Regions from separate parts of the Rahnella sp. CFA14(1/10) genome, predicted to be linked through region 3. Evidence: riboswitches for the same ligand, from Rfam matches in the RefSeq annotation. Region 3 holds a riboswitch; each other region holds the start of a gene.
The links. Region 3 has a riboswitch for thiamine pyrophosphate ahead of thiB (thiamine ABC transporter substrate binding subunit). Riboswitches for the same ligand answer to the same signal wherever they lie in the genome.
Positions count from the first base shown of each region.

Region 1: linked by a shared signal. The riboswitch ahead of thiC (phosphomethylpyrimidine synthase ThiC) and the one ahead of thiB (thiamine ABC transporter substrate binding subunit) in region 3 are both predicted to bind thiamine pyrophosphate.
Region 2: linked by a shared signal. The riboswitch ahead of thiM (hydroxyethylthiazole kinase) and the one ahead of thiB (thiamine ABC transporter substrate binding subunit) in region 3 are both predicted to bind thiamine pyrophosphate.

Region 1 covers NZ_SEWS01000020.1:7,348-10,626, forward strand. Annotated here, with positions in the region: gene nudC (NAD(+) diphosphatase) at 1-655, opposite strand, end outside; gene rsd (sigma D regulator) at 753-1,268, shown strand; TPP riboswitch at 1,354-1,480, shown strand; gene thiC (phosphomethylpyrimidine synthase ThiC) at 1,627-3,279, shown strand, end outside.
Region 2 covers NZ_SEWS01000008.1:93,998-97,276, forward strand. Annotated here, with positions in the region: gene EVX52_RS16645 (DUF3313 domain-containing protein) at 51-710, opposite strand; gene EVX52_RS16650 (GNAT family N-acetyltransferase) at 849-1,271, opposite strand; TPP riboswitch at 1,437-1,535, shown strand; gene thiM (hydroxyethylthiazole kinase) at 1,570-2,388, shown strand; gene thiD (bifunctional hydroxymethylpyrimidine kinase/phosphomethylpyrimidine kinase) at 2,375-3,175, shown strand; gene EVX52_RS16665 (hypothetical protein) at 3,183-3,279, opposite strand, start outside.
Region 3 covers NZ_SEWS01000005.1:122,679-125,957, reverse strand. Annotated here, with positions in the region: gene sgrR (HTH-type transcriptional regulator SgrR) at 1-1,296, shown strand, start outside; TPP riboswitch at 1,337-1,566, shown strand; gene thiB (thiamine ABC transporter substrate binding subunit) at 1,610-2,593, shown strand; gene thiP (thiamine/thiamine pyrophosphate ABC transporter permease ThiP) at 2,569-3,279, shown strand, end outside.

The sequences.
Region 1 (3,279 bases), on a different contig from region 3:
CTTTCGGGTCATGCTGAATGTCGCCACTGTCATAATCCGCCATAAATGCCATCATCAGCGAATTGGGGAACGGCCAGGGCTGAGAACTGACATAACGGACGTTTTTCACACGAATATTACTTTCTTCCAGGACTTCGCGTGCCACGGTTTCCTCCAGGGTTTCTCCGACCTCAACAAAACCCGCCAGAACCGTGTGAATGCCATTACGATGCCGGACATGCTGTGCCAGCAAAATCTCATCACCCTTACGGATGGCGACAATAATGCAGGGTGCAATCTGCGGATAATAGCGTTCGCGGCAGTGCCCGCAGAGTGCAGCCCACTCGGTTTTGCTGACATGCATTGCATGCCCGCAGTAGCCACAGAACTGATGAGATCGATAAAATTCAGACAGCTGTACACCGCGCCCGACCAACTGGAATAATCCACGATCCTGATCCAGCAACTGACGGGCGGAAAACATATGGTTTGGCATCGCCTGACGAATCAGCCAGACAGGTTCACCCTGCCATTCGCCGATCTGTCGCGCCGTTTTACCGGTCAGAGAAAATTGTGTGGCGCTGCCAAATGGCAGTTCGCCCTCAGGCAGCCATAGCTTGCCGTCCTGGCTGATGACCCACCAGCCATTGTGTTGCTCGGTAATCTGTAATTCCATAATTGTTGTTGCATAACCTCATCGGGACTGACAATCTGAGGGGATATTCACCTGTTAGTAACTTTTAGTTACGTCTTTATCGCTCACGGAGTCAACCATGCTAAATCGTCTGGAAAGACTGACCCAACGCGTTGGTGGCAATAATGCGTTAGTGGATCAATGGCTGCACGCACGCAAAGAGCTGCTGGTTTCGTACTGCACTTTGGTCGGCCTCAAGCCCAATAAAGAAAAACATACCCCTCTCAATGAAAAAGCGCTGGATAACTTTTGCCATAACCTGGTGGACTATCTGTCTGCCGGTCATTTCCATCTGTATCAGCGGATCATTGATGAAGTTGAAGGTGCGAATAGCCCGATAAAATTGCAGGCTGCAAAAATCTATCCTGCACTGGAACTGAATACTGAAACTATCATGGCTTTCCATGATAGTTACACTGAAAATGATATTGATGATGACAATGCTTTCGCATTTCATTATGCATTATCCGATATAGGTGAAGCGTTAGATGCGCGTTTTCAGCTGGAAGATCAATTAATTATTCTCGCTTTTAATCGCAGCAGTCAGGCAGTAAAGCCACCTGAAAATGAAGAACATCTCGCCAGACCGGTTTAAGACTTTGCCCTACTAAAATCCGGCTAAGATTTGTGATTTTAGTAATAGTTTTAGTTGTAGTTTCAAAAAACGCCTCCTATATTGAGGCTTCTTGTCGGAGTGCCTAGCGCATAATTTTCTCGCGAAGATTACGCCAGGCTGAGACCGTTAATTCGGGATCCGCGGAACCTGATCGGGTTAGTACCCGCGAAGGGAACAAGAGTAATGTTATGCGTTCAGCGTAATCTGGCATCTGCCTGCATCAGGCCGCCTGCGCTCCATCGCCCATTTTTACTCCTGCCGTAAACCTCCAGACAAGCAATTTTCCATCACGTTTTTGCCACGTTTTTACTACGCAAAACAACACAAGGAATTTGCTATGTCGAGTACTCAAAAAACTGTTGTTTCTACAAAGACACCTTCAAACCGCCGTGAACAACGGGCGCAGGCGCAGTCGTTTATCGACAGTCTGCAGGGTGAAGCTTTTCCCAATTCCCGCCGTATTTATCTTGAAACTGACCGCCATGATATCCGCGTACCGATGCGTGAAATCCAGCTCAGCCCGACGCTGGTCGGCGGCGGCAAAGACAATCCACAATTCGAAGAAAATGAAGCGATTCCTGTTTATGATACCGCCGGGCCTTACGGCGATCCGTCGGCAGTTATCGACGTGCATACCGGCCTGGAAAAATTACGCGCCCGCTGGATAAACGCGCGGGCGGACACGGAGGAACTCCCGCAGGTCAGTTCCGGTTTTACCCAGCAGCGACTGGCGGATGAAGGGCTGGACCACCTCCGCTTCGAACACCTGCCCCGCCCGCGCAAAGCCATTGCGGGTAAAAATGTCACACAACTGCATTACGCCCGCAAAGGCATCATCACGCCTGAGATGGAGTTTATCGCCGTTCGCGAAAATATGGGGCGTGAACGCATCCGCGGTGACGTTCTGCGTCAGCAACATCCCGGCGAAAGCTTCGGTGCGCATCTGCCCGCCAATATCACCGCAGAGTTTGTAAGACAGGAAGTCGCTGCCGGTCGCGCGATTATTCCCGCCAATATTAACCATCCTGAATCAGAGCCGATGATCATCGGACGCAATTTCCTGGTGAAAGTGAACGCCAACATCGGCAACTCGGCGGTGACGTCTTCTATCGAAGAAGAAGTCGAGAAACTGGTATGGTCGACACGCTGGGGCGCGGATACCGTGATGGATCTCTCCACCGGCCGTTATATACATGAAACCCGTGAGTGGATCCTGCGTAACAGTCCGGTACCTATTGGTACCGTGCCGATTTATCAGGCACTGGAAAAAGTCAACGGCGTGGCCGAAGACCTGAACTGGGAAATGTTTCGCGATACGTTGCTGGAACAGGCCGAACAAGGTGTCGATTACTTCACCATACACGCTGGGGTATTGCTGCGTTACGTGCCGATGACCGCCAAACGCCTGACCGGGATTGTGTCCCGCGGCGGTTCGATCATGGCGAAATGGTGCCTTTCACATCATCAAGAAAGTTTCCTGTATGAGCATTTCCGCGAAATTTGCGAAATCTGTGCCGCCTATGATGTCTCGCTGTCACTGGGCGACGGCCTGCGGCCTGGCTCCATTCAGGATGCCAACGACGAAGCGCAATTTGCCGAATTACGTACATTAGGTGAACTGACCAAAATCGCCTGGGAATATGATGTTCAGGTCATGATCGAAGGACCGGGACATGTGCCGATGCAGATGATCCGCCGCAATATGACCGAAGAACTCGAACATTGCCACGAAGCGCCCTTCTATACCCTCGGCCCGCTGACTACCGATATCGCGCCGGGTTATGACCATTTCACGTCCGGTATTGGTGCCGCAATGATTGGCTGGTTCGGTTGCGCCATGCTCTGTTATGTCACGCCAAAAGAGCATCTCGGCCTGCCTAACAAAGAAGACGTTAAGCAGGGTCTCATCACCTACAAAATCGCAGCACATGCCGCCGATTTAGCGAAAGGACATCCCGGCGCCCAAATCCGTGACAACGCTATGTCAAAA
Region 2 (3,279 bases), on a different contig from region 3:
ACAAAAAAGGCAGCCCTCTGGCTGCCCTCATTGTTATGCTGTTTCGGGAGTTATTCTTTGAACAGCTTGGTATCGTTCGCCAGGCTGTCTACTACAACTTTTAAATCGTTAGCAGTGACTTTCTGAGTATCGTTGGCAACCTGCTTACCGAAGCCTTTACGCACGACTTTAATCACCGGTTTGCCGGTGCTGGCATCGATCAGCTCACCTTCAAAGTAAACTTCAGTATCACGCGTACGATGGCCTGTGGCGGTTTCAGTACCCGCAATAACCAGCGCGACCGGGATGACTTCATAGAACTGCAAACCCTCTGCCGAGGTGTTCACACCGGTGATCGCACCTTTGAAAATCAGTGTGCGCGGCCCTGCGTGATCTGTCAGTGGCATGCGCTCTGCCAGTGCCGGTTTCATGCGGCTGTTGGCGTAATCCAGCACCCCCTGCAAGGTAGCTTTGTCGATTTGTTCCGTTGGCTGAGGTTCCGGATAGAATTTAATCGGTTCGTATTTGATATAAGAATAATTGGCTTTTTTGAAAGCAGGATCTATCCAGCGCAGCACCGGATTACCTGATGCAGTTTTGACTTCCTTCAGACCGGAATAATCACCTAAAAAACCGGAGTATTTTTCTGTCTGGGTAATATGGCTGGTACAACCGGCCAGGAACAGCGCACCGGTCACTGCAGCAATCTGCATCAGTTTCATTGTTTTCATTCATACCCTCGAAATTTTTAAGGAAGCCATCGTATGTATAGCACTGCTGCGGAATTTAACCTCTTAACGACAAAGAAAAAATGATATTCGTCAGAACCACGAAAATAAGGTTTTTCGGGGTAATCATTTTCTTCTCAATTATTTCTTTGGTGAATGAAATAAATAGTATTCACCTTTTGGGCTGTCCCCCGCAGAGATGATGGTCCAGCCTTTTGACAGATAAAAAGCGACGGCATTTTTACTCTTGGCTAAACATTTCAGCGATCCCTGACGGGTAAAGGTTTCTTCAGCAGCGTGAAGCAATGCCGAACCTGCACCGGTTCCCTGATACTGCGGATCAACAAACAGGTTATGCAAAAAATTTTCCTGAGTGAAAATTGAGGCGAATCCCAGTAAATGTCCGTCACGTTCTGCGACCAGTATTGTCTCGCCGAGCACTGCCCGGTCAAAATCTTCCAGCTGAAAATCGTCTTCCAGCCATGTCCAGGTGTGCTTGCGCGAGGCCAGATAGAGCGTACGTAAAAACGGGCGGTCTGCTTCTTGATAAGGGCGTACAGTCATTGTTGAGGGCAAGCATTGACTCCTGAGGAAGTTTTTCATCAACGTATGTTATTCAGGTCTGTGCCCAGATACTGCCAGTGAAGCGGAATGAGTTCAATAAGCTTCACTGATTGGTTTTTTAACGCATTTGCTGATTGATCTTCTGACCTCCGCCGCCAATAATGCTCCCTTGACTCGGGGTGCCCGCTGCAAAGCAGGGCTGAGATTTTACCCGTATTACCTGATCTGGATTATGCCAGCGTAGGGAAGTCAGGTATCTCTCCTGATACCGCCTTCTTGAGCGCCGGTAGGGAGACTTATGAATACCCGACCTACCTACATTCCCGGCGCTTTAGCCGCCACTTCTCTGAAACAACTTCGCTTTGCTGCGCCGCTGGTTCACTGCCTGACCAATGACGTGGTGCAATCTTTTACCGCCAACGTCCTGCTGGCGCTGGGCGCGTCTCCTGCGATGGTGGTTGATCCCGCCGAAGCGGCACAATTTAGTGCCATCGCCGATGCCCTGCTGGTCAATGTCGGTACGCTGACACATCCCCATGCGCAGGCAATGCTGGCAGCCATTCAGGCAGGCAGTCAGGCCGGAAAGCCCTGGGTGCTGGATCCGGTTGCCGTCGGCGGCCTGAACTGGCGTACAGAATTCTGTCGTGAACTCATCACACTTAAACCCGCAGCAATCCGCGGCAATGCCTCCGAAATCCTGGCCCTCAGCGGCGTCAGTGCGTCCGGGCGCGGCGTTGACAGCGGCGATGATTCCTTTTCTGCTTTACCTGCCGCACAGCAACTGGCGCGTGAGACCGGCGCAGTCGTGGCTGTCACCGGTGAAACCGATTATGTCACCGACGGCCAGCGCAGTTGGGCTGTGGCTGGCGGGCACCCGATGATGACCCGAGTGGTGGGAACAGGATGCGCACTATCCGCAGTAGTAGCCGCCTTTGCGGCTTTGCCGGGCGATCGTCTGGATAACGTGGCCGCCGCCTGCCGGGTGATGTCCTGCGCGGGCGAACGCGCCTGTATGGCCGTGAAAGGGCCGGGCAGTTTCACGCCTGAATTCCTCGATAATCTGTATTTAATGGGCGAAGAATGGCTGAACGGCGAGGCAGACAATGAAACGTATTAATGCACTGACGATTGCAGGCACTGATCCGAGTGGCGGGGCAGGGATCCAGGCGGATTTAAAAACCTTTTCGGCGCTTGGCGCGTACGGTACCAGTGTGATCACCGCGCTGGTAGCCCAAAATACCCGTGGTGTGCAATCGGTCTATAACATTGAGCCAGGGTTTGTTTCAGCACAGCTTGATTCCGTACTGAGCGATGTGCGGATCGACAGTACCAAAATTGGCATGCTGGCAAACAGCCAGATTGTGGAAGCGGTGGCGGAGCGGATCCGGCATTATCAGCCACCGTTTGTGGTGCTGGATACCGTGATGCTGGCGAAAAGTGGCGATCCTTTGCTGCTGCCGGAAGCCGTTGATGCGGTGCGCCGTTTGCTGATCCCGCAGGCTTCGATGATTACGCCAAACCTGCCGGAAGCGGCGGCGTTACTGGAATGTGCGGTCGCAGTGAACGAAACCGAAATGCGTGAGCAGGGAGAAGCACTGCTGGCGATGGGATGTGGCGCAGTGCTGATGAAAGGGGGGCATCTGAGCGATGAGGAAAGCCCTGACTGGCTGTTTACACCGGGTTCCCGCGAGCGGTTTACTGCGCCGCGCGTGAATACCCGACATACTCACGGCACAGGTTGTACGCTGTCGGCCGCGCTGGCCGCTTTACGTCCGCGTCATCAACACTGGGCCGGTACTGTGCGTGAAGCCAAAGACTATTTACAGCAGGCGCTGATGCAGGCCGATTCACTTGACGTCGGTCACGGCATCGGGCCGGTACATCATTTCCACCGCTGGTGGTAACCACAGATTATGCGAGGCGCAGGGTTTCACTCAGCGCCTGTTCAGCCTGACGGAATTTCGTCAGTGCCTGTTGCAAATGCACGGCATCAAACGGGTTCAGCGGA
Region 3 (3,279 bases):
CGCGTGTTGTATTACCGTCCGCTGATTAACCTGCTGCCCGGCACTATGTTGCGCCGTTCAGAAACCCATATTGCCAGACAGATCTTCAGCGGTCTGACACGCATAAATGAGGAAAATGGGGAAGCAGAAGGCGATTTAGCCCATCACTGGCAGAAAGTTTCTCCGCTACACTGGCGGTTTTATCTGCGTCCCGCCATTCATTTTCATCACGGCCGTGAACTCGGGATGGCGGATATCATCACTACTTTTATGCGCCTGAAATCGCATCCGTTGTTCAGCAACCTGAAGTCGGTCACAACGCCCACGCCGAATGTCATCGATATCCATCTGAATGAACCCGATCGCTGGCTGCCATGGCTGTTCGGCAATATCCACGCCATGATCCTGCCACAGGAATGGCAGTCCCTGCCTGATTTTGCCCGCCATCCGGTCGGCACCGGTCCTTACGCCGTGGTACGTAATATTAAAACGCAGCTGCGCATCCGCGCCTTTGACGATTATTTTGGCTTCCGGGCGCTTATTGATGAAGTGAATATCTGGGTACTACCGGAACTGAGTGAAGAGCTGGTGCATTCCGGCGTGCAGCTTCAGGCCGATGAATCCGGCAAAAGCGAGCTGGAAAGCCGCCTTGAAGAAGGCTGCTATTTCCTGCTTTTTGACCAGCGCTCACCGGTCGGACAATCAGAAGAAACACGCCAGTGGTTGTGCGATTTACTCAATCCCATCGCTCTGCTGAATAATGCGGAACCCATTTATCAGCGCTACTGGTCCCCGGCGTACGGCCTTTTGCCGCGATGGCATCATAAAGCGCCGCAGCCGCGTCCGCCCAGACCGCAAAATCTGACGCAGATAACACTGACATTTTACGGCGAGCACTCCGAACATCAGGCCATTTGTAATGCGCTGAAACCGCTGCTGGTGGCTGAAGGTATCGAACTGATTACTCAGGTAGTGGATTACGCAGTCTGGCACCGCGGCGACGCTAAAAGTGATGTATGGCTCGGCAGTGCCAACTTCACCCTGCCGCTGGAGTTTTCATTATTCGCGCATTTCTACGAATTGCCACTGGCCAGGCATTGCTTCAGCGAAGAGATGAACGACGATGCCGCGCAGTGGCACGCAGGGAACTTATCGATGGCGACATGGAGTCAGAAACAGACGGTCAGCCATCAGATCCACCCGCTGTTCCATCACTGGCTGGTATTGCAGGGTCAACGCAGTATGCGCGGCGTGCGCATGAATACCCTCGGCTGGTTCGACTTTAAATCCGCCTGGTTTGCGCCACCTGACAGTTAATCGGACTATCGCATCGCGCCGTTAATCACTAGAATGACATCCGTTCTCAACGGGGTGCCCGACTTGTTAAAGCAGCGATGTAAACGCCGCGAGCAAGTGTTCAGCCGGTGAAGGCCAGCGCGGAGAAAGCAGAGCGTACACAAAGTACGTGAGCATTTCGAGCACTGCCCGACGCCGGATCAACACCTGCGCAGCAAGTTTGGCTGAGATATAGACCCGTCGAACCTGATCCGGTTGATACCGGCGGAGGGATTTGAGACTGCGCGATGCTCACTCAAAATCCTTTGCCCTTTCATTTTTTTGGAGCGCAAAGTTGAAAAAATTATTGTCCTGCCTGCTGTTACTTTCTGCACCTGCATTGGCTGCAAAACCTGTTCTGACGGTATACACCTACGATTCTTTCTCTGCCGACTGGGGCCCCGGTCCGGCCATTAAAAAGGCCTTTGAGGCGCAATGCGGCTGTGAACTGAAATACGTGGCGCTGGAAGATGGCGTATCTTTGCTGAACCGTCTGCGGATGGAAGGTAAAAACAGCAAAGCTGATGTCGTCCTCGGTCTGGATAACAACCTGCTGCAGGCGGCAGAACAAACCGGTTTATTTGCCAAAGCGCCGAAAACCAGCGCCACACTGACAGTGCCGGGTGGCTGGAATGACAGCACGTTCGTGCCTTACGATTACGGCTATTTCGCGTTCGTCTATGACAAAAATAAACTCAAGAACCCGCCAAAAAGCCTTGATGAGCTGATTAACAGCGACCAGAAATGGAAAGTTATTTATGAGGATCCGCGCACCAGCACGCCGGGTCTGGGCCTGATGCTGTGGATGCAAAAAGTTTATGGCGACAAAGCCCCGCTAGCCTGGCAAAAACTGGCGAAGAAAACCGTTACCGTCACCAAAGGCTGGAGCGAGGCTTACGGTTTATTCCTCAAAGGCGAAAGCGATCTGGTACTGAGCTACACCACCTCTCCGGCATACCATATTGTTGAAGAGAAGAAAGATAACTACGCCGCAGCGGACTTCACTGAAGGTCATTATATGCAGGTTGAAGTTGCAGGGCAGCTGGCAAACAGCAGGCAACCGAAACTGGCTGAACAGTTCATGAAGTTCGTCACCACGGAAGATTTCCAGAAAGTGATCCCGACCGGCAACTGGATGTATCCGGTCGTGAATACGCCGTTGCCTGACGCCTTTAAACAGCTGACCGTGCCAGCGAAATCCCTGCAATACAGCGCACAGGATGTCGCCACTCACCGCAGCCAGTGGATTCAGGCATGGCAGAACGCCGTCAGCCGTTGATCCCGCGCTGGCTGTGGCCGGGGGTCATCGCGTCGCTGGCTATGTTGCTGGTGGCCGCACTGGCCTTAGGCTCTCTGTGGCGTCATGCGCCACAGATGAGCGGCCCCGCCCTCTGGCAGGATCCTTATCTCTGGCACGTGATCCGCTTTACCTTCTGGCAGGCGCTGCTTTCAGCGCTATGCTCAGTGCTGCCGGCCATTTTGCTGGCCCGCACGTTGTTCCGTCGCCGTTTTCCCGGCCGCCAGCTGTTATTGCGCTTATGCGCGATGACGCTGGTATTGCCAGTTTTGGTGGCGGTGTTTGGCATTCTCAGTGTCTACGGCAGGCAGGGCTGGCTGGCGCAGATTTGCGGCTGGCTGGGCATGGATTATCATTTCTCGCCCTATGGATTACAGGGGATTTTGCTGGCGCACGTGTTTTTCAATCTGCCGCTGGCGACCCGTCTTTTAGTGCAGGCACTGGAAAATATCGCTGTTGAACAGCGCCAGCTGGCCGCCCAACTGGGCATGAATGTCTGGCAGCAATTCCGCTTCGTGGAATGGCCCGCGTTGCGCCGGCAGATTTTCCCCGCTGCCGCCTTAATTTTTATGCTGTGTTTCGCCAGCTTCGCCACCGTCCTTTCCCTGGGCGGCGGTCCGCAGGCGACGACCATTGAACTCGCCATTTATCAGGCGCTGAGCTACGAC